DNA from 3 places in the Mucilaginibacter sp. GW821-FHT07G05 genome. Region 3 is predicted to be linked to each of the others. Evidence: riboswitches for the same ligand, from Rfam matches in the RefSeq annotation. Region 3 holds a riboswitch; each other region holds the start of a gene.
What was found. Region 3 has a riboswitch for S-adenosylmethionine ahead of AC07NA_RS14710 (protein-disulfide reductase DsbD N-terminal domain-containing protein). Riboswitches for the same ligand answer to the same signal wherever they lie in the genome.
Positions count from the first base shown of each region.

Region 1: it holds a riboswitch for S-adenosylmethionine, as region 3 does, so the genes downstream of both, AC07NA_RS03300 (O-acetylhomoserine aminocarboxypropyltransferase/cysteine synthase family protein) here and AC07NA_RS14710 (protein-disulfide reductase DsbD N-terminal domain-containing protein) in region 3, are expected to answer to the same signal.
Region 2: it holds a riboswitch for S-adenosylmethionine, as region 3 does, so the genes downstream of both, AC07NA_RS23405 (cysteine desulfurase family protein) here and AC07NA_RS14710 (protein-disulfide reductase DsbD N-terminal domain-containing protein) in region 3, are expected to answer to the same signal.

Region 1 is NZ_JBWKQC010000001.1:788,710-796,783, forward strand. It holds gene AC07NA_RS03280 (histidine phosphatase family protein) at 1-484, opposite strand, end outside; gene mqnE (aminofutalosine synthase MqnE) at 609-1,802, opposite strand; gene AC07NA_RS03290 (hypothetical protein) at 1,862-2,275, opposite strand; gene AC07NA_RS03295 (trans-sulfuration enzyme family protein) at 2,386-3,507, shown strand; SAM riboswitch class I at 3,614-3,724, shown strand; gene AC07NA_RS03300 (O-acetylhomoserine aminocarboxypropyltransferase/cysteine synthase family protein) at 3,963-5,288, shown strand; gene AC07NA_RS03305 (homoserine O-acetyltransferase family protein) at 5,355-6,410, shown strand; gene AC07NA_RS03310 (homoserine dehydrogenase) at 6,410-7,645, shown strand; gene AC07NA_RS03315 (dihydrolipoamide acetyltransferase family protein) at 7,730-8,074, opposite strand, start outside.
Region 2 is NZ_JBWKQC010000012.1:39,263-47,336, forward strand. It holds gene AC07NA_RS23380 (3'-5' exonuclease) at 1-51, opposite strand, end outside; gene AC07NA_RS23385 (helix-turn-helix domain-containing protein) at 432-1,010, shown strand; gene AC07NA_RS23390 (HAD-IA family hydrolase) at 1,113-1,802, shown strand; gene AC07NA_RS23395 (DUF5690 family protein) at 1,804-3,114, shown strand; gene AC07NA_RS23400 (TIGR03364 family FAD-dependent oxidoreductase) at 3,111-4,235, shown strand; SAM riboswitch class I at 4,417-4,531, shown strand; gene AC07NA_RS23405 (cysteine desulfurase family protein) at 4,637-5,773, shown strand; gene AC07NA_RS23410 (peroxiredoxin) at 5,814-6,449, shown strand; tRNA gene AC07NA_RS23415 (tRNA-Cys) at 6,562-6,632, shown strand; gene AC07NA_RS23420 (superoxide dismutase) at 6,744-7,460, shown strand; gene AC07NA_RS23425 (hypothetical protein) at 7,532-8,074, opposite strand, start outside.
Region 3 is NZ_JBWKQC010000005.1:226,574-234,647, forward strand. It holds gene AC07NA_RS14700 (peroxiredoxin family protein) at 1-1,175, opposite strand, end outside; gene AC07NA_RS14705 (peroxiredoxin family protein) at 1,203-2,525, opposite strand; SAM riboswitch class I at 2,775-2,890, opposite strand; gene AC07NA_RS14710 (protein-disulfide reductase DsbD N-terminal domain-containing protein) at 3,429-3,875, opposite strand; SAM riboswitch class I at 3,972-4,085, opposite strand; gene AC07NA_RS14715 (DUF4998 domain-containing protein) at 4,251-5,366, opposite strand; gene AC07NA_RS14720 (DUF5000 domain-containing lipoprotein) at 5,397-6,581, opposite strand; gene AC07NA_RS14725 (RagB/SusD family nutrient uptake outer membrane protein) at 6,619-8,074, opposite strand, start outside.

The DNA.
Region 1 (8,074 bases), on a different contig from region 3:
ACAGCAGCAAACGCATAGCGCGGCCGTGCATACATATCAATACCGTTTTTTCTTCGGGATGGCTCATGATGGTTTTGATGGCTTCCTCCTGGCGTAGCTTAACATCGTTGGGGCTTTCGCCGCCTTCAAACTTCACGTCGAGGTTTCCGTCCATCCAGTTGCGCATCAAATCTAAAAATGCGGCTTTATTTTCGGGAGTGCTGGGTTTACCTTCCAGTACACCCCATGCCAGCTCATCTAAGCCGGAAAGTTTTTCATAAGGCAAACCCAGATCGATAAACTTTTGGATACTTTGCTGGGTACGCTTAAGTTCAGAAATGTAGATCTTATCAAAGGCTACATCTTTATAAGCGTCAAAAAATTGTTCGGCCTGGTGGCGGCCTTCTTCGTTAAGGTCGGTGTTCATACCCCGGCCCTGTACAATTCCCTGTTTATTAAGATCAGTTTGTCCATGGCGGACAATATATAGTGTTTTTAGTATCATTCTTTTTTTAAGCAGAAAGCTGAAAGGTAAAAGCTGAAAGGTTTAAACCTTATATCTCAAGCACCCTTCAAAATCTTCTTACCTTTTAGCTTTCTGCTTTTATCTTTTGGCTTTCAGCTTCCCCCTAATTAACCACCGGTAACTTATAAAACCTCGGCTTGGCTTCTTCGGCAAACTGAAAATCGTTGTAGTCGGTAACTACATTATATAAGGTATCGCGTTCTATAGGGTATCGGCCTACATTCTTTATCAGCTCAACCACTTCTTTGGTACTCATACCCGGGGTTTGTTCCTCGGCACCTGCCATTGAATAGATCTTGGTAGTATCGTCAAGCGTACCATCAATATCATCTACCCCAAAGTTTAACGATAGCTGCGCCGTAGTACGGCTAATCATGGCCCAATAGGCTTTAATATGATCGAAATTATCCAGATAGATGCGCGCGATGGCGTAGTTACGCAAGTCTTCAATCACGGTTGATTCGGGCACATCCGACATCTGGTTATCCTTATTACGGAATTTCAGCGGAATAAAAGTTTGGAAACCACCTGTTCTATCCTGTAACTGGCGCAGGCGTTCCATGTGATCAACCCGGTGCCAGTATTTTTCGATGTGGCCATACAACATGGTAGCATTCGAGCGCATGCCCAGTTTATGCCATTCCTCGTGTATTTGCAGCCATTGGTCGGCAGTACATTTATCTTTAGCTATCTGATCGCGAATTTCTTCGTGGAAAATTTCGGCACCACCACCCGGCATTGATTCCAGCCCGGCACCCTTCATCAGGGCCATCCCAGTGGCGTAGTCAATTTTAGCTTTCTTAAATATATAGTGATATTCAACAGGCGTTAAAGCCTTTACATGCAGATCGGGACGATGTTCTTTTATACGTCTGAATAATTCGGCATAAAAAGGAACATCGTACTGCGGCAATACACCACCTACAATGTGCACCTCGGTAACAGGCTCGTTATCGTATTTTTTTACGATGTCGAGCATCTCTTCCATAGTATATTCCCAACCATCGGCGCGTTGTTTCAACAACCTCGAATACGAGCAGAATTTGCAATCGTACACACAAAGATTGGTTGGCTCGATATGGAAATTACGGTTAAAATATGTTTTATCGCCGTGCTTTTCTTCGCGAATATAGTTGGCGAGGGTACCTAAATAGCCCAATTCGCCTTTTTCATATAATAAAACACCTTCATCAAAGGTGATACGCTGGTGGTTGAGTACCTTTTGAGCAATGTGTTTTAAATCAGCAGATAAGCTTGGGTCCTGTAATAGTACTTGTAAATTATTGTCAGCTGCCATCTAAAAAACTTTACAGCAAAAATACGTAATTGCTGCATCAGAATATCACAGGCGTGTAACTATTTATCCTTTACGTACTGCACAGCGAAGCCGTCATTAACGTTATCGGCCAAAACAAGCGTATCATTTTTAGCTTTTACGATCACCTGGTCTAACCCACCGTTCTGATATTTAATGATATAAGCCGGATCTTCAGAAAAAATGGTTTTATCCTTGCTAAGCGTAAACGCCGATTGGTTTGTAAGCGAATCGTTACGATAAAAAGTAGCCGTATTATTCCGTTTAAACTCAACCGATGAACGGTAACCTTCAGACTGCGGTGTAATAGTTCTACCCGCAAAGCCTCCCGTTGATTGCACCCATTTCCACTTGCCGTACAGCTTATCGGTGCTAATATTGCCTGCTGTTTTTAAATCTTCTTTATTGCATGATACGGCGCAGATCACCAATATGGAGCATACTAAACTTTTCATAAAAATGGGGTTATGACATTGGGGTTTTAAACTTATTACGGTAATATTATTGTGAACGCTACAATCAAATAAATTAATGTTGCTTAATTTGGGGCATAATTTTCTGCCTTATGAATATCGAAACCATAGCCATACACGCCGGCAACCATAACGACCCAACCACGAAAGCGGTGATACAGCCCATCATCATGTCGACCACATTTGAACGTGGCGAAGATGGCAGTTATCCGGGAGGTTATATATACAGTCGTTCATCCAACCCCAACCGGAGCGCTTTAGAGCAGGTACTTGCTCAACTGGAGGGCGGTGTTGAGGCAGCAGCGTTTTCATCGGGCAATGCCGCGGGCATGGCGGTATTTCAATCGTTACCTGCGGGCACACATATTATATTACCCGATGATATGTACCATGGTTTGCGCAACCAGATCAAAAATCTTTTTGCCGGTATACTGGAGTTCGATTTTATTGATGTGAACAATACCGAATTACTACAACAGCATATAAAATCCAATACTGGTGTAATATGGATAGAAACCCCATCGAACCCGTTATTGAAGCTTACCGATATTAGAAAGGTAGTTGCCATAGCCCATTCCAAAGGTATTAAAGTAGTGTGCGATAATACTTTCGCCACACCTGTATGCCAGCAACCTATCGCATTAGGGGCCGACCTGGTGATGCACTCGGCTACAAAATACTTTGGCGGCCACAGCGACCTGATGGGCGGCGCATTAATTGCCGCTGAAAAAAGCGACTGGTGGTTAAAGATCCGCCAGGTACAGGAAATGGGTGGCGCTATCCCCTCGCCTATGGATTGCTATTACTTGGTACGCAGTATTAAAACGCTGCCTTACCGTGTACGTGGTCATGTAAATAACGCGCAGCTATTAGTACAATTTTTGCAAGACCATCCGAAGGTAGAACGTGTAATGTATCCGGGTTTGCCATCGCACCCACAGCATGATATTGCTAAGGCGCAAATGCTGAGCTTTGGCGGAATGCTGTCTTTTTGCATAAAAGGCAGCGAAGATGATACCCGTAAAGTAGTAAATAGTGTAAAGCTGTTTACACAAGCCACCAGCCTGGGTGGTGTTGAAAGCCTGATAGAACACCGTGCATCGGTAGAAGGGCCCGACACCAAAACGCCCCGAAACCTGCTTAGGGTATCAGTAGGTTTAGAGCATATTGATGATCTTATTGCCGACCTTGAAGCGGCTTTTAACAGTTTTTAAGCATAAATAAAAATAAAATTTGGAGATAAGTATTCAATTAACATATCTTTGAAACATTATTTGGTAGCAAATATTAAGATCATTGTTCCGCCAACCGGCGAATTTTGGTTTATAAAGAAGTGGCGAGAGATCAGGCTCAACAACCCACTGGCAACCCTTCAATTTGAAGAAGGTGCCAATTCCTGGCCCGGAGAATGGATCCCGGGGAATATAAATTAACCACCATGAAAAGTTTAGTACAAGTTAAAGAAAGTAAGATACAACAGGTTACCCCAACCGGCAATTCATTTGCTATTTGTATTTGTATGTGTTGCTGCTGTTGATTCAGTAACACGTTCCCATTTTCATTTTCCTGAAAAATACGCGTGTTGCTCCTATCGGGATGCTATTATCCTGCTTTGCGCACACGGTAAAACAAACTGATCATTTACAAACAATTAAAATCTTAACATATCATGTCTACTACAAATTTAAAATTCGAAACACTACAATTACACGCAGGTCAGGAAGCAGATGCAACAACAGGTTCACGCGCTGTACCTTTATATCAAACTACTTCTTATGTTTTTAACAGTGCCGAGCATGGTGCTAACCTATTCGCGCTGAAAGAGTTTGGCAATATCTATTCCCGCATAATGAACCCCACTACCGATGTTTTTGAAAAACGGGTAGCGGCTTTAGAAGGTGGTGTAGCGGCATTAGCAACAGCATCCGGCCAGGCAGCGCAATTTTTGGCCTTAAATAACATTTTACAGCTTGGCGATAACTTTGTTACCTCGCCATTTTTATACGGAGGCACTTACAACCAGTTTAAAGTAGCCTTTAAACGCATTGGTATCGACGCGCGTTTTGCCAAAGACGATACTGCCGAAAACATAGAAGCCCTTATTGACGATAAAACAAAAGCAATTTACCTCGAAACCATAGGTAATCCGGGTTTTAATATCCCTGATTTTGAAAAGATTGCCGCGGTTGCACAAAAACACGACCTTCCTTTAATAGTAGATAATACTTTCGGCGCTGCCGGATATTTGTTCCGCCCGCTGGAGCATGGCGCACATGTTGTAGTACAATCGGCTACCAAATGGATTGGCGGCCATGGTACAAGCATTGGCGGTGTAATAGTTGATGGTGGTAACTACAACTGGGCCAACGGCAAATATCCTCAATTTACCGAACCGGCCGAAGGTTACCATGGTTTAGTATTTGGCGATGTATTCGGTATTGGCGGTCCGTTTGGTAATATTCAGTTTATTATACGTGCCCGTGTGGAAGGCCTGCGCGATTTCGGTCCGTCGCAATCACCATTCAACTCGTGGTTATTGGTTCAGGGATTAGAAACCCTGTCGTTACGTGTACAACGCCATATTGATAACGCGCTCGAACTGGCCAAATGGTTGGAACAGCATCCTTTGGTAGCCAAAGTAAACTATCCGGGTTTGGCATCATCACCGTATAACGCGCTGGCTAAAAAGTATTTAAAAAACGGATTTGGCGCGGTATTGTCATTTGAGGTAAAAGGCGATAAAGAAAACGCGGGTGCAATAATTGACAGCCTTAAACTGGTGAGCCATGTGGCAAACGTGGGCGACGCGAAAACGCTGATCATACAGCCATCTGCTACTACGCATCAGCAATTGAGTGATGAAGAGCAACTTTCTGCCGGTGTTACGCCTACCCTGTTACGTGTAGCCGTTGGTATTGAACATATTGATGATATTAAAGGCGATTTTGAACAAGCCTTCAATAAAATAAAACAACCCGAAGCCGAATTGGTGTAAACCATTTAGCGCGGGCTATACAAATTAAAAAGTCCCTTCCGTTGGGGAGGGACTTAAATAATATATATGAACACAGAAGTATTTAAGTACACTAAAACATTTAAACTTGAGTCGGGCAGCGAGTTGCATGATCTTGAAATAGGTTTTAATACCTACGGCAAGCTGAACAAAAACAAGGATAATGTGGTTTGGGTGTGCCATGCGTTGACCGCCAATTCCGACGTGCTTGATTGGTGGCAGGGTTTATTCGGTACGGATAACTATTTTAATCCCGAAGAACATTTTATTGTGTGTGCCAATATTTTGGGTTCGCCTTATGGTACTACTAATCCGCTAAGTACAAACCCGGTTACCGGGCAGCCTTATTATTTGGCATTCCCGCAATTTACCATAAGGGATATTGTTAAGGCGCATCAGCTACTGGCTGATTATTTGAATATCGAAGATATCCATATCCTTATCGGTGGTTCATTAGGTGGCCAGCAATCGTTAGAATGGTCGATTATTGAGCCGGAGCGTATCAAAAATCTGATACTGATAGCTACCAATGCCCGTCATTCATCATGGGGTATTGCTTTTAATGAGTCGCAAAGATTGGCATTAACTGCCGACCGCACTTTCTATAACAACTCGCCCGATGGCGGCGCTAAAGGTTTAAAAGCAGCGCGCAGCATTGCCTTAATATCTTACCGTGGTTATAAAACCTACAATGTAACCCAGCAGGAAGATGACGATAACAGAACCGACAACTACAAGGCATCAAGCTATCAAAGTTACCAGGGCGAAAAACTGGTGAACCGCTTTAACGCCTACAGCTACTGGTATTTAACCAAGGTGATGGATTCGCATAATGCAGGCCGCGGCCGTAACGGCGTTGAAAAAGCATTGAGCCTTATCAAAGCCAAAACATTAGTGATCGGCATAAAATCAGATGTGCTGTTCCCGGTAGAAGAACAACAATACCTTTTCCAGCATATCCCGAAGGCATCATTCTCTGAATTTGATTCGCTTTATGGGCACGATGGATTTTTAATTGAAACAGAAGCTTTAACAAATATTATCACCTCTTTCTTTAAAACAGATGTTAAGGGAAAGATTATTGAATTGCAACGAATTGCGTAATGAGTAAGAAACTAACTATTGGATTATTTGGATTTGGAGTTGTTGGACAAGGATTGTATGATATCATCAAGACAAAGAATTTAAACCTGGAGATCGTTAAGATCGCTATAAAAAACCCGGACAAGCAACGTTCGCTGCCTTCTACCCTTTTCACTACTGATAAGGATGAACTGCTGAACAATCCGGAAATAAATACCATCATCGAACTGATCAATGATACCGAAGCTGCTTATGAGATTGTATCTACAGCGCTTAAATCGGGCAAAAACGTAGTATCGGCCAGTAAAAAGATGATCGCTACTTATTTGAACGAACTAATTGATCTTCAGCACGAATACGGTACATCATTATTATACGAAGGTTCGGTTTGCGGCAGTATCCCTATCATCCGTAATCTCGAAGAGTATTATGATAACGAATTACTGCACTCGGTAAGCGGTATTTTCAATGGTTCATCGAACTATATCCTGTCAAAAGGTTACTTAGATGGCCTGGATTATGACAGCGCATTAAAACAAGCGCAAGATCTGGGCTTTGCCGAAACCGACCCGACATCAGACGTTGGTGGTTTTGATGCCAAATACAAAGCAGTTATCGCGGCAGCACATGCTTATGGTGTGGTTGTGAACCCCGATGATGTATTGAACATCGGTATACAAACCCTATCGGCCAATGATGTACAGTACACCCGCGAAAAGAGATTAAAAGTAAAACTGGTACCGGTAATTAAAGAGCTTGATAAAGGCCACGTTGCTTTGTTTGTATTGCCGAAATTTGTAGGCGAAAGCGAGTTTTTATACAACGTAGAGTACGAATACAACGGCGTTGTGGTACAGGCGGCCTTTGCAGATCAGCAGTTCTTTTTCGGTAAGGGAGCCGGTGGTCATCCAACCGGTGCCGCCGTGCTATCGGACATTACTGCCTTGCGTTATGATTACCATTACGAATATAAGAAAGCCAAAGAAAAGGGCAACCTTAAATTCACCAATGATATTGAGCTGAATATCTACTTACGTTACGAAAATGATAGTTTGGTAGAAGCGCTGAACTTTGAACACATTCACGAGCGCTATGTATCAGACACTTATAAGTATATTGTAGGAAAAGTTAATTTGCAAAATCTGATCGATAACCAATACCGTATATTGGAAGAGAGGGCATTCGTTGCCTTCGCCGATCAGCTAACAGGGGTCAGCTTAGCTACGGCATCAAAACAAGCAGCCGAATTATTTTAGTAGGTAATACGGTTGTAACTAAAAAAAAGAAAAGCTTCCTCCCGGAAGCTTTTCTTTTTTTATAGCGTTTTATAAATTATCTGTTCACAATTCGCGGTTCACATCCCAGTTTTCCAGGTAATCGGCCACGCGGCGCACAAATGAGCCGCCCAGCATTCCATCAACCACACGGTGATCGTAAGATAATGACAGGAACATCATTTGCCTGATGCCAATGGTATCGCCCTGTGGTGTTTCAATTACAGCAGGTTTCTTTTTAATGGTGCCTACTGCTAAAATAGCTACCTGCGGCTGGTTGATGATAGGTGTGCCCATCACGTTACCAAACGAGCCTACGTTAGTAATGGTAAACGTACCATCCTTAATATCGTCGGGCTGTAGTTTATTAGCACGGGCACGAGCGGCCAAATCATTAACGGCTTTGGTGAT
Region 2 (8,074 bases), on a different contig from region 3:
TTTGGGCAACCCGGAAGCTTCGGTATCAATAAACAAAAAATAATCACTCACAAAATAGCAGGTTTGGCCATACGGCAGGTTTAGGCAGTGAATTTACAATAATTTACCTTTTATCAGCAAACCACACAAAAAAGTCGCGGTAACTATTATGCTACCGCGACTTTGATTTTTTTGATATAAAGCGATTGCCGTTATATTTTTATACATAAAATAGGATAACCATATTATGAAAACATTAAGTGTTTGTAACATTGTGCTATTGGTGAGCGGCTAACAGTATGTTAGGTTTTTATTAAACTGTTTGGAATTCAGGTTTTTATATCTTCATAAACATCCGTTGCTTTTTTGTTTAAAAGATATTAACCCGTTAACCTATTTCTAATGCACTTGCTTATTAGTTACTTTGTAACTTTTAAAACTACCTTATACCAATGGAAGAGGATATCCTGCTACAGATAAGTAACCGAATAAAAGAACGTCGTCGCGAAAAGAATATAACCGTACAGGAACTTGCCATAAGGGCCAATGTAAGTAAGGGACTTATTTCACAAATTGAGAACAGCCGTACTATACCATCATTAATAGTATTGATAGATATTATTAAATCGTTGGATATAGATTTGAACGAGTTCTTTAAAGATATCCGCTCAAAAGATAATCAGCAGCCTATACTTATAAAACGTAAGGAAGATTATGATCATTTTGAGAAGGAGCATGCCAATGGCTTCAGTTACCAGCGTATCTTCACACAATCTATACAGCAATCAACCATCGATATCGTTATATTGGAGTTAACTCCCGATGCTAATCGTCCGTTGGTAGAAACCGAAGCTTTTGAGTATAAGTACATACTAAAGGGTAGGGTAGAGTATCAGTTTAATGATGACCTGATAGCGCTTAACGAAGGCGACTCGATGCTTTTCGACGGCCGTATACCCCATACACCACGCAGCCTTAGCGATACAGGCGCTACCATGCTGGTGATTTACTTTTTTGAAGATAAAAAATAGCCGGTTTTATTTCGCCATTAATACTTAACTATACTTTAACACAAAATTAGTTTGATTTTAATAAACAAAGTTTAGTATTGTTAAACTTTATTTGTGCGATAAATGGCAATAAAATTAGTAGTATTTGATATAGCCGGTACCACGGTTAAAGACGACCACGATGTAAGCAAAGCCTTTCAGGCGGCGCTGAAAAAGTTTGGTTACGAGGTTCCCGTCGAGCTGATCGATCCATTGATGGGCTACGAAAAAAATCAGGCCATCAGGCAAATGCTGCGCCTGCACGAGCGTCGCGAAGAAAAGATCACTGCCGAACTGGTAGGCAAAATACACAAGGAGTTTGTACAGCAAATGATACTGCACTACCGGCAAGCGCCCGGTATTGAGCCATTGCCCAATGTAGAAGAAACTTTTGCCGCGCTCCGTGCCAAAAATATACAGGTAGGTATCAATACAGGTTTCTCGCGCGATATTGCCGACGCTATAGTAAACCGCCTGCAATGGCAGGAAAAAGGTTTGATAGATTATTTGGTAGGATCTGACGAAGTAGAGCTTGGTCGCCCGCACCCGTACATGATCCAGAAAATGATGGATGCCGCCGGCATTAAAACCGCTAAAGAAGTAGCCAAAATTGGCGATACCGAAGTTGATGTACGCGAAGGCCAAAACGCAGGTTGTAAATATGTAATAGGCATAACCACCGGCACATTCACCCGCACCGAGCTGGAAGCCTACCATCCAACCCATATAATTGACGATATAGCACAAGTTATTGACATAGTTAGCGCCAAATAAAATGAGTATCATTAACAATTTGCGCGCAAAGGTCGCGGGATGGCCTTACGCTTTATTATCGGTAATGGCAGCAGTATCTGCTTTTGGGGCTTATACTTCTATGTACGCTTTCCGCAAGGCTTTTGCGGCGGGTACATTTACCGGTCAGCATTATTTTAATGTTGATTATAAGGTTTGGCTGGTAATAGCGCAGGTGGTGGGGTACACCTTTAGTAAATTTTACGGTATAAAGTTTATTGCCGAAGTAAACCCGGCCAGGCGGGCGCAAAGCATATTGCTGCTCATTGGTGTATCATGGCTGGCATTGTTGGGCTTTGCGTTTGTACCTGCACCTTACAATATAGTTTTTCTTTTTATCAACGGTTTTCCGCTCGGTATGATATGGGGGTTGGTCTTCGGGTATCTCGAAGGCCGCCGCTCAACCGAGTTTATGGCAGCCGTTATGTCTATAAGTTTAATATTCGCGTCGGGTTTTGTGAAAACTGTGGGGCGTACGCTGCTTAGCGCGTTCCATGTAAACGAATATTGGATGCCGTTTATCACCGGGGCTATTTTTGTACTGCCCCTGCTGCTGTTCGTTTTTTGTTTGGAACTGATACCGCAACCATCCGCAGAAGATAAACAACAGCGTGCCGAGCGCACACCCATGAACGCCACCGAACGCAGGCAATTTATCATGCGTTTTTTGCCGGGTATTATCCTCACGCTTATTATTTACGTACTGCTCACCATAATGCGCGATGTACGCGATAATTTCGAGGTAGAGATCTGGGCTGATCTGGGTGTGAAAAGCAACAGTATTTATACCAATATCGATACGCTTATCTCTGTCATTGTACTGGTAGCCATGAGCTTACTCATCCTCATTAAAAAGAACTTACGGGCATTCAGCGTTATTCACCTCATGATCATCGGCGGTTGTGTGCTGGTAGGCGTGTCAACCATATTGTTTGATCTGGAAGCCATCAGCCCAATAACTTGGATGACCATGGCCGGGTTAGGTTTATACCTGGGTTATGTACCCTACAATGCCATTTTCTTCGAGCGGATGATCGCTTCATTCAAATACCGAAGCAACGTCGGTTTTGTGATGTACATAGCCGATGCCGCCGGATATTTAGGCAGCGTAAGCGTACTACTCATCAAAGAACTGGGCAGGCCTACCATTAGCTGGGGCGCGTTTTTTAAGGAAGGCGTTCTGATTGTTGCCATAGTTGGCGGCGTAAGCGCGGTAATGTCATTAATATATTTTTTACAAAGCGCGCGAAAAAGTAATAAAAGCGCTAAAAATTTAAACATCATCACGGTATGAAACAAAAGTCGGCAATAGTTATAGGAGCAGGCATAGTGGGCCTTGCAACGACAAGGGCACTGGCTACACGAGGTTATAAAGTCACCGTATTTGAACGTAACGAGCGTGCTGTGGGTGCATCAATACGTAATTTTGGTATGGTGTGGCCAATAGGGCAGGCCACCGGGCCAATGTTTGAAAGGGCCATGCTGTCTCGCAGCATCTGGAAAACGGTTTGTACCGAAGCCGATATCTGGCATGACGAAGTTGGCTCGCTGCATTTGGCTTATCATGATGATGAGCTACAGGTAATTGCCGACTATGTGGAAGCCAACAAAAATGACCGCGACTGCGCCTTACTTACACCGGCCGAAGCACTGAAAAGATCACCGGCTGTAAACCCGGATGGTTTAAAGGGCGCTTTATGGAGCGGCGAAGAAATGATCATTGAGTCACGTGTAGCGGTAGGGCAGGTGGCCGCTTACCTTGCCGGTAAATTCGGTGTTGAGTTTCATTGGAACACGGCCATAAGCCAAATTGAAGCGCCAAAGGTTTACTCCGGTAAACGTACCTGGGAGGCCGACGAAATATTTGTATGCAGCGGTGCCGATTTTGAAACCCTGTATCCCGAATTATTCCTGCAAACCAATATCAGCAAATGTAAACTGCAAATGATGCGTTTGGTTACCCAGCCCGAGGGTTGGCGCATAGGTCCGTCGCTTTGCGGTGGTTTATCTATGATCCATTATCCAGGTTTTCAGATAGCTGCTTCATTACCTGCGCTTAAGCAGCGTTATGAGGAACAGTATGCCGAACATTTAAAATGGGGCATCCATGTAATGGTATCGCAAAATGGCGGCGGCGAACTTACTATAGGCGACTCGCACGAATATGGTTTGGTGCACGATCCGTTCGATAAGGAATTTATTAACAAATTAATTACCGACTACCTGCATACCTTCGCTACTTTTAAAGACTGGAAACTGCTGCAATCGTGGCATGGCATCTACCCAAAAATGATGAACGGCGAAACCGAATTTATCACCGATCCGGAACCGGGTGTAACCATCATCAACGGTGTTGGCGGCAACGGGATGACACTGTCATTCGGCCTTTGCGAGCAATATTTTGCGGGCAGGTGATCTGCTAATTGAGCTTTTCAATAACCTAAATAGAGAAAAATGCGTCTGGTTTAACTACCGGGCGCATTTTTATTTCGCTGTAAATCAGTGATAAATAATTTATTTCAAATAAAAACTATAAAATCTATGTGAATAGTAGTTTAAATGTGTATGTTTGCATCATAATAATTGTTCTTTATTATACTTATCCAGAAAGACAGAGGGAAAGGCCCTATGACGTCTTAGCAACCTGTACCGGCTCTTGAGCTTGTAAAAGGTGCTAATTCCTGCTCCGCCACAAAGGAGGAAGATAAGATGACAAATATTTTAAGACTCGCTCAGCAGCTTTTCTTTTTTGCCTCTTTTCCGGATAAGTCGATACAAAAACATAACTGTTAACGATTTATAAAAAGAGAAACAAAATGAGAATTTACCTTGATAACGCCGCAACCACTCAACTTGATAGCGAGGTATTTACCACCATCACCCCTTACTTACTCGAATTTTTCGGAAATCCTTCGTCGCATCATGAGCATGGCAGGCAGGTAAAAAGTGCTATTGAGCAGGCAAGGCAAACCATTGCAGGTTTACTGAACGCGTCGCCGAACGAGATCATCTTTACAAGTGGTGGTACCGAGGCCGATAACACGGCCATACTATCAAGCGTACGTTCTCACCAAATAAAACACGTTATCACTACGCCTTTTGAACACCATGCGGTACTGCACACGCTGGAAGAACTGCAAAAACAAGGCGAAATAAAATTAAGCTTCATCAATATAGATAGCAGGGGTAACCTTGATATCGATCACCTCGAAACCTTATTGCAAAACAATACACGCTCGCTGGTATCGGTAATGCATGCCAATAACGAAATTGGCAACCTGAACGATATCGAATTGATAGGCGAGGTCTGTTGTAGCTACGGAGCAATTTTTCATTCAGATACGGTTCAAACCATCGGGCATTACCGCCACGATCTGTCAAAACTAAAAACACATTTTTTAGCAGCTTCGGCACATAAGTTTCATGGGCCAAAAGGGGTAGGGTTTCTTTACTGTCGCGATGGTGTACAACTTTCGAGGTTGTTGCACGGCGGCTCGCAGGAACGCAAATTAAGGGCAGGTACCGAGAATATTCACGGTATAATTGGCCTGGCAAAAGCGCTGGAAATAGCTTACCGCGATATTGATGAGCATCAAAAATATATACAAACATTAAAAAACAGGATGATCTATAAACTACAGGAACAGGTTGGCGATGTATATTTCAATGGTAATTCGGCCATTGCAGATAAAAGTCTTTACACTGTGCTAAGCGCGAGCTTGCCGGTTAACGCCAACGCTTTCGATCTGTTAGCTTATCTCGATCAAAACAACATCTCGGTATCGGGCGGCAGCGCCTGCTCTACCGGCTCGGCATCGCATGTATTACAGGCCATTAATGCCGATGCATCGAGGAACACCATTCGTTTCTCGTTCAGTAAATACAATACCGCTGCCGAAATTGACCATGCAGTAAGCGTGTTAGCAGCGGTTTATGATTCGGTTGCAGCATAATTAATTAGGATACAAATAACAACATAAATACATAATCACCATGAGTTTACGATTAGGAGACAAAGCGCCCAACTTTACGGCGCAAACATCATTAGGCGAAATAGATTTTTACGAATTTTTAGGCGACAGCTGGGGCGTGCTATTCTCGCACCCTGCGGACTATACACCTGTGTGTACTACCGAGCTTGGCCGCACGGCATCATTGAAAGATGAGTTTGATAAACGTGATGTAAAGGTAGTTGCCCTGAGTGTTGACGGAGTAGAATCACATAAAGGCTGGATACAGGACATTAACGAAACCCAGAATGTGGAAGTGAACTTCCCGATCATAGCAGATGAGCACCGCGAAATAGCCGAGGTTTATGATATGATTCACCCGAATGCATCGCTAACCGCAACGGTAAGGTCATTGTTCATCATAGCGCCCGATAAAACCATTAAACTGATCATTACTTACCCGGCATCAACAGGAAGAAATTTCCAGGAAATATTACGGGTGATAGATTCATTACAGCTAACCGCCAATTACAGCGTAGCCACACCTGCCGACTGGAAAGAAGGCGAGGACGTGGTGGTGGTACCCGCAATTAAGACGGAAGATATCCCGGCCAAATTTCCTAAAGGTTTTACCCAGGTTAAACCTTATTTGCGCTTAACACCGCAACCCAACAAATAATTTATTGAGCAATTTGATGAATGAGTGCAGGATGTGATAACAACATTGTAGGTTAATTAGTTATCATGCCCACTCAATCACTCATTCACCAAATCACTCAATAACACAAAATAGTCGCGTGACCGAGAGGAGAGGTGGGGGTCTGCAAAACCTTATACGGCAGTTCGAATCTGCCCGCGACGTCTGTAAAAATTACTTGCAATGTCAAAAAACCGTTGCATAAGGTAATTGTTGAGAATATGAATACTTTATCTTATAAATTGCAGTTCGAAATACATCATATCAATAAAAGACATGGAAAATAAAAGTCGCCGAAAATTCATACAAACAAGTTTAACCGCTACAGCGGCAATAGCGGTAGGTTTACAGGCCAAAGGCGCGTTTGCCGCCGATGCATTAGCAGGTGCCGAGCCTTTTAAATTTACACAGGTGGCATTGCCATTTAAATATGCCGATCTGGAGCCAAGCATCGATGCTTTAACCAACGAAATACATTATACCAAGCACCACACCGCTTACATTAAAAATGTAAACGATGCCATAGTTGCCGAAAAGATACCCTACACTACCGAAAAGGAATTTTTTGCCAATGCTTCAAAATTATCAGCAAAAGCACGTAACAATGCAGGCGGCGCCTGGAACCATAACTTCTTTTGGTTAAGCCTGCGTGCACCGGGTGGTGCAGGCCCAAGCGGCAAACTGGCTGATGCTATCACTGCTTCATTCGGTTCGCTTGATAAGTTTAAGGCCGAATTTAATGATGCCGCTACCAAACGTTTTGGTTCGGGTTGGGCATGGTTGGTTAATGATGGCGGCAAGCTGAAAGTAACTTCAACCGCTAACCAGGATAACCCGCTATTTGACAATGCCGAAGTAAAAGGCACGCCGCTTTTAGCGCTTGATGTGTGGGAGCACGCTTATTACCTTAAATACCAAAACCGCAGGCCTGAATACATCGCCGGTTTTTGGAATGTGGTAAACTGGGATGCCGTAGCTAAAAGATTAGTATAAAACATTTAACATAAAAAGCAAAGCGCCGTGTACGAAAAATACACGGCGCTTTGTGTTGTAAAAGGTATTGGTTAAAACCTTACTGTTTCCGGTTCGTAATGGTACACGATCTGGAAGGGAGTGTTTTTAAGCTTGGAGGAGATCTGGCCAATACGCAAATCTTCGGGTTGCAGGGTAGGTTCGCATACCGAATAGGTTTTGCCCTTGTAAACTATAGGTTTGCCTACAGGCTTATCAAGCTGTACCGCTATGGTTATATGTGTAGGATACAGCATGGCTATCATTGGCTTATTGTAGATCTCGCGTACCAAATAAAAGAACAAGGCTGCCCGGTCGTCACAATCGCTGTATTGGGCAAACAAGGTTTCCTCCGGCGACAGGCGTTTTTCCTTGCCATAGTTTTCCTCATCATCTTCATATAAAAAGGCGTAGCGGGTAAAACGCATCAGGTAATCGATGCCTTTCTTTTGGCTCATGCCTTCCAGGTTCTTCTTTAACAGCGGAATGAGTGAACCGTAAGTTTCTTTACTTAGCGGGATGTTAAAATACGATTCAAAATCAACACCCGGATAGTTGGCGAAGATGCTTTGCACGTCCTTATTCAGCTTCACATT
Region 3 (8,074 bases):
TATATTTCACGTACATCACCTTTACGGTCGATAATAATGGTGGTAGGGAAAGCAACAAACTTGTTTAAGGCCGGCAGCTTTTGCGAAACCAGTTTTTTATCGGCCAGGCCACCAAACAGAATATCGTATTTGATATTGTATTTATCGCGCAGCTTACCTAAAGTGTATTGGGCATAAGCTAAGCTGTCCTTTTGCTCAAAACCAATGGCAATGGCTTCAACACCGCGCTTTTGGTTTTTATTGAACCATGGTGACAGGAATACGGTTTGGTCTGTACAGTTAGGGCACCAGGTACCTACAATTTCAATAATTACTACTTTGCCCTTGTACTTATCATCGCTTAACGATACCGCTTTGCCGGTAAGGTCAGGGAAAGTGAAATCGAGCTTTTTGTAGCCTTCTTTTAAATAGGTAAGCTTGTAGGGATCGGGCAGTTCGGCTTTATCATCTTTTACGCCATCAAACTTGGTATTATCATAAATACCTTGTGAGGTTACGCCGCTTAAAGTACCGTCGGCATTGATCTTGCCTTTGTAGATCTTAGGGCTTGGGCCGGTAAAGCCCGACAGCACAAATTCATCTCCCTGTACGGTACCTTCCAGTTCGCGGCTATCGCCTGTTACCTGCATAATTACGCCGGTTAGTTTGTTACCGTTCTGTTTAAGGATAGCTACTTTGTTAGGCACCTGCTCCTTTGAGTAAAACTTAAGCTCCCATTTACCGCTTAAATTGGCAGCAGGGGCAACATCTTTACCCGGTTCAACAAAGCGGTATTTTTTGCCATACTCGGCTGTAAAAGGCAAAGCGTTGCCGCGTTTGCCGGGTACCAAGCTACGGTATTCGCCGTTCAGGGTACCGTTGTCTTCAATTTTAGCTACCAGGGCGGCATCATAAGTATTCATTTTGATGAATACCGAATCTTTACCCAGGCGCTGCACATGAAAATCATCACGACGGGTACCGTTCAGCAACGTGAAAGTGCCGTGCTCCAGATCTTTCCCCTTAAACTCGAAGTTGAAGGGCACCTGTGTTTCGCTCACGTTAAATACGCCCCGCCATACACCTTCCTTAATCACTTTTGCAGCCGGTTCCTTGTCACCGGCCAGTACAGCCCCGCTGAACAGTAAACCTGCCGACAGCAGCGCGGTGCCTTTTAAAAATTTAATTGTTTTCATAATGGTTGTTTATATGAGGTCGGTTTGTTATTTACCTTGTACTGTGTTACCTGCATCCTGCGTATTGGCCGCGTTTTCCGGTGCCGGTTCGGCTATTAAGGCATCCAGTACTTTGTTGAATTTCTTTTCGTAATCGTCAAAGTATTTGCCTGTTACCGTGCCGGTGTAGCCTGTGTATATTTCACGTACATCGCCCTTACGGTCAATAATTATTGTGGTAGGGAAAGCGATGAATTTGTTAAGCGCAGGCAGTTTTTGAGCTACCAGTTTTTTATCGGCCAGGCCACCAAACAGAATATCGTAACCGATATTGTACTTATCGCGCAGCTTACCTAAAGTATATTTTGCATACTCCAGGCTGTCTTTTTGCTCAAAGCCGATAGCGATAGCTTCTACACCACGTTTTTTATTTTTGTTGAACCATGGCGACAAAAACACGGTTTGATCTGTACAGTTAGGGCACCAGGTGCCAATAATTTCAACAATCACTACCTTGCCTTTGTATTTATTATCGCTTAACGATACCTGCTTACCGTTCAGATCGGGGAAGGTAAAATCAAGCTTTTTGTAGCCTTCTTTTAAAAAAGTAAGTTTATAAGGATCGGGCAGTTCAACATCGTTGTTTTTGGTAGCGTCAAACTTCAGGTTTTTGTATATCCCGAAGCCTTCTTCGCCAGATAATGTACCGTCATCGTTTATTTTTCCTTTAATAATAAAAGGGCTTGGGCCGGTAAAGCCCGATAGCGCGAACTCGTTACCTTGTATAGTACCTTCAATTTCGCGGCTATCGCCTACCACCGTCATTACCACACCGGTAAGTTTGTTGCCTTTTTGTTTTAACAGGGCTATTGAAGCAGGTACAGCCTCTTTACTGTATAATTTAAGCTCCCATTTACCGGTAAGATCTGCTGTAGGGGCTACATCTTTACCTGGCTCTACAAAGCGATAAGTTTTACCATGCTCGGCTGTAAAAGGCAACGCGTTACCACGGAAGTTAGGCACCAGGCTGCGGTATTCGCCGCTTAAGGTACCGTCATCATTTATTTTGGCAACGAGGGCCGCGTCATAAGTATTCATTTTGATAAATACCGAATCTTTACCCAGCAGCTGCACGTGGAAGTTATCGCGGCGTGAACCGTTTAACAAGGTAAATACGGCATGCTCGGCATCTTTACCTTTCAGCTCGAAGTTGAAGGGCACTTGCGATTCGCTCACGGTGAATACACCGCGCCAAACACCTTCTTTAATAAATTTTGCAGGCGGATTTTTATCGCCGGCTAACGCTGCGCCACTTAGCAACAATCCCAATGAAAGGTATTTTGCTTTAGATAGATAATTTTTGAAGTTCATTTTTTGTGTGATTTATAGTTGTTAAATTTTGTTTACTGCTTAATTGAACATTAAGTAGTGTGCTTAAATTTGAGGCATAAGCAATCCCTTACCCGCAGCTAAACAGCTACAGCTCACGGTAAATAATTCCGATAAATTTTATGCGGAGAAACCCCGGGGAACTACATGCACATACAACAACATCGCACGGTGGTTGCGCTTGATTGTTTGGCTAAAAAGAGATAATTCAAATTTTGCATAACACTAGTTAATTTATATTTCCGGAGGAACATCCCTTCGGAAAAAAGTAAAGCACTTATTTCATTACTGAATGAAAAGTTGCTAGAAGATCATCGAGACTTCCTCTCCCTTCTTCTTTATAAATCAACTAATTAATGGTGGGGTTAATTAGATGGCGTAAAGGTAACAATAAAAATCAATAATACAAGTTTATCTATAGAATTAGTAGTATTTATTTTTATTTAGTTTGATATATTGTTTAAATATGGATGACTGGCATCCTGGACTGTTCGGAAAAGCAAGCTGAATGAAATTACCACCATTGCATAAAGCAATACCTCTTTACAGCCAGGATGCCGGTCTTGTTTTTCAAGGCGGTATCCGGGTTAACAGACAGGTAAAAAATCTTTAATTACAACAGCAGCAACCGGGTAAAACTGCTAAGCAATAGCTGTTTAAGTTGCGCAATGCGGTTTGGCCATCAAAAATACCGTTCTTCATTTCTTTATAAATTTAATTTCAGTTTGTCAGGATCAGATTTAAACCCACTGCCTTTCCTGTTCGGTCAGCTTCACGGGTGTTGCACTGTTCCCTCCTATTTATAAATCAATCGGTGGTATATTGATATATGTGTAAGGTTTAGCTATAATTATTATAGCAGTATTTTTTTTTATTACGGGTGTATTATTTTACCGCTACGGTAAATTCAATATCCTCAGGCGGCAGGCACTCTTTATTGCTGCACGCTAAAAATGTGATAGTGCCTTTTACTACCGGGTTACTTTTATTAAGCTTTATTTTTTGCTGAAATATTACCTGCTTTTCAAAATAGGCAACGTTCACCCCAAAGTACTTTTCAAACTTTTTAATGGGTTTTGGCTCGGATGGTTTACCTACCAGCGAAATATCTGCCGACGCGGCGAACTTCAGTTCTGTTTTAGTTGGCCCGCCTTCGGCAATGTTTTGCGAGTAAATGTGCCAGCCTTTATCAATAGTAGCCTTAACAAATATTACGGCCTCGTTATTGCCCGTTTTTTTCGCTGCGTAAGCCCATTTAACAGGTTCCTGTATCTGGCTGTAAGCGCCAAAGCTTAGTAAGAGTATAAATGATAATAAGTATATTTTTTTCATGCTTGTATAGCTGCTTTGTATGTCAAATTAATGTTCCTGGTATTTGACTTATCCTGAGAGGCAAAAAGAGACAGCTATGTATCTGGAAATCTTTTTATCTTATCTATCTCCGCATATCGCGAAGCAGGAGTTAGCACCTTTTACATATATGAGGATGTACAGGTTGCTAAGACATCATAGGGCCTTTCCCTCTGTCTTTCTGGATAAGTACTATAAAGAACGTGTTATCTGATACAAATATATGATATAAACTATAATATCCATAGAATTTATAGAATTTTTTATAATTAATATCAAAAGCACATAATAACCAATAAAAAAAGCCCCGCGAAGAAGAATCTCAGCGGAGCTTTTTATGCTAATTTTTAAGTGGTGTTACAATCCGTAAGTGCTTATCTCCCCCATCACCATATAGCTTTGCGGGCCTTGGGTGCCTACAAACTTAAAGTACCTTGCCTTTGGTTTATTAGGAAGTAAATATTTTTGTTCGCCATTTATTAAACGGTTAAAATTGAATGAACCCTGGTTTACCCATGTTACATTATCCACACTGGTTAAAAAATCAAATTTATCCGGCCCGCGGTCGTCTCCGCCTGTTTCAAATGTGGTGCGCCAAACGCCAAACTGGGTAATGGTTCGTTCTACCCCCATATCTATGGTAGCAAAGTGCGGGTAGCTTGAACAGCCTGCGCATGTATGCCAGCGGGTTGCTTCGTTCCCGTCAATAAAATTGATCACCGCGTTATCACCATCAGAATGCTGGGTTGAGTAACTGATTATTTTCCAGCTTTTTTTGTTGAAGGAAAACAGGCCGCTGCCATCGGTATATGAAGTGTAAAAATTATCGATACTCAACGTATCAGGCCTGAATATGGTTCTGAACTGGTAATTGGTATTGGGTTTCATGTCCGGTATTTCTGAAACTAAAGATTTCACCGAAAATATTTTGTGTTGTTCCTTACCGGATACATCCGTGTATTTAACTTCTGATGCATAAGCCCCGTTGGATTCATCTGCACCGCCCCAACCAATGGTAAGCGTTCCGTTAGCGTTTAACACATTAGAGTTTACGGGCCTTGTCAGCAATTGTGCCTGGTACTTTTCGCCATACGATCCGCCTACTACTTCAACCGGTATTGATGAATTGCCTTTACCGTCGTAAGTACGAATTGTGAATGTATACTTTTTTTCAAGCAGATTTTCAATAGTAACACTTATGGTATCGCCCGATGGCGGAATATCAACAGACAGGGAATCAGCAAAATTGTTCCAGTAAACTTTAGCCTTTATTACAGATGGATCAGACCCTCTGAGCCAGGCTATCTTTACCCTGTTCAAGCCCGAATAGGCCTTAGGTGAGGTCGCTTTCCCGGCATAAGTTAACCCTCCCGGAACTACATATTGCTTGTAGCTTTCTTCCATTTTACGGCAAGCTGAAACAATGCACATCGTAAAGATCAGTATGATCCCGACATAGAATATCCTTTTCATAATATTATTTTATGATAATTAATTAAATAGCTATTGTACAATTTGGCCAAAGAAAGCCATCTCCATTATTACCACCTGGCCGGGACTGCTATACGTTTCTAATGATTTTAAGCGGAGGTACCGTACAGCAGGCGGTTGAATATCAAAGTTAAAATCGCAGCCAAGGTTGGTTGCATAGTTGACATCTTCACTCGTTTTTTGCCCCAGTGGCAGGCCCGATGGTTTTAAGGTTTCAAATTTACCCAGCAAGGTCCATTGTGTCCAACCTCCATCGGGGTCGGGAGAATTTGAGCCCCATAACTCGAAGATCTTTAAACCTGAACCTGTATAACAATGGTCGTTTGATTCCATCCATTGCTTAAACCGGCTCAACAGCACCTTTTTACCCAGATCAATAGTGATCCATTGCGGAAGTGATGAAGCGTTTGACGACGCGTAAAGTCTCCTGTCGGCCAAGCCATTCCAAATATTCTCGATATTATAACCCGGATCGGCAAGTTGGGTCTGATCTGTAGGGAGCACCAGTTTGCTGAAGGTATTTTTAGGGATTTCAATTTCAAACTTAGGTGTAAGTGTTTTGATTAAAGTATCCGACTTATTATTCCAGCGGTCGCGGAAAAACACCGCGAACTTTTGAGGCTTAGATTCGAAACCACGGGCTGCAAAGTTGCCGGTAACAGCTGCTGTATAAAAAGTACGTACGGTTACCCAGTCGTTGTTGCCGGTAGTATCGCGCAGTATCACCACGGAAAAGTCGGCCTTGTTCGGGTTTTTAAAAGCGATGCTTACACCGCCGAAAGTTTCTTCAAAAACCGCAGCCTTAAGTACCGACTTAACCGGCGGTGTTTTGGGGGTAACATTCACCAAAAGCGGCTCCGATTCCTTTTCGTTGCTGCCTACGCTGTATATCTTTACGGCATGTGTTAACGAATCGCCGAAGCCTACCAGTTTTAATGTATCTGTATACCTCGATGATTTCGCTTCCCTGAATACACCGGGCTGTATTTCATATATGGCTTTAACGTATGATAAGTTGGCATCTGCCGGGAGTTTATAAGTTAATATACCACCACCCGGGGTTGCATTAACCTTTACGTCAACTACCTGGCCCGGAGCAGGCAAATCGGCATCAACAAAATCTAACCTGCCTTCTTTTGAACAACCGTACCATATCAGCGCGGCTATCAATCCTCCTATAAAATATATCTTTTTCATTTTTGCTCTTTAATTATTGATCAATTGAGATGACGGGCTACCAGCCTAAGTTTTGAACCAGGTTTGTATTAGCTGTCATGTTGCCTTCAGAAATTGGCCAGAAATAATCTTTTATACCAAATGTTTGGTTGTAGAGTACCGTGATACGATAATAGGATTCGGGCGTGGTTTGCGACATATCCCAACCCCTGATCTGGTCATTTAACACATCTGCCGATTTTTTCCAGCGGCGAAGATCCCACAATCGCTGCGATTCGAAAGACAGCTCAATCAGGCGTTCCTGTTGAATGATCTCGCGCAAACCGTCCTGGTTAAGATATTTCACCGGGTTGGTAGAAAAATTTGTCCAAGATGACGCTACAGTGCCTAAGCCTGCACGTTTCCTAACCAAATCGATATACTTATTCGCTTCAGCCGACGGCCCTGCCGATTCGTTCACCGCTTCGGCATATAATAAATAAAGATCGGCCAGACGCATTATTGGGTACGGGTAGTCAACAACAGAATAATCATTATTGGAGTTAATGGTATTTTGGAAATTGATCAGCTTTTTAAGATTATACCCGGTTACGGTATTATAACCGTATTTACCTTTACCATTGCGTTGTTTAAATTTGCCTTCGAGGTAAAACAGATCAAGGTTTTTGCTGTCATCAAAGCGTCCCTGCCCGTAATAAACGGCACCATCAAAACCAAGATCGGCGTAAAATCTCGGCTCCCTGTCAAAGTGTAGCCCTACCGTGGTATAGCCTTTACGTATATACAATTTATCAGCCTCCTCTGCGGTGCGTAAGGCATAACGCCCGCTATAATTCCAGGTTTTATCTTCATTGATTGGCACACCATGGCCGGTGTAAAACATCTCAGCAATTTTTAAAGGCGGCGATAGTTCGCCCCTCGTAATTACACCGTCAAGGTAGCGAGGATCCCACCAATTGGAGATCAGCCTTTGCAGATCGGCGGTGTTAGATTGTGTATTCGCCCAAATGATCTCGCTGTTCCACTTTTCGGCTACAGCGTTTCTGATACTTAGCTGCGTATTAATAGTATCGGTAAGCTTATATTGCTGAAATGCCGGGTTGTATATATACAATTTTATACCGGCCTCATCACAAACATCTATAGCCCTTTTACAAGCCGTAGCTGCCGTATCCCATTTAGTTTTTGAAAAAGTAGTGTTAAACAGCTGCGTTCCATCGTGGTTTTTCAAACTACCCTGATCTGTATTTCCATTAAATAAAGGGCTGGCTGCTGTAACCAACACCTTTGCCCTTAATGATAAAGCTATAGGGCGGGTAATACGACCGGCTTCGGTAGCAGGACTAATAATATTTAATGGCAAGCCCGGCGCTGCCTCGTTAAGCAGTTGCGCTATATAATGAAAGCAAGAATCCACCGGATCGCGCACCACCTTTACCTGGTTAACATCGGCCGAAATTGGCAGGTTGTTTTTGATAACAGGAATAGGGCCGTACATTCTTACCAATATAAAA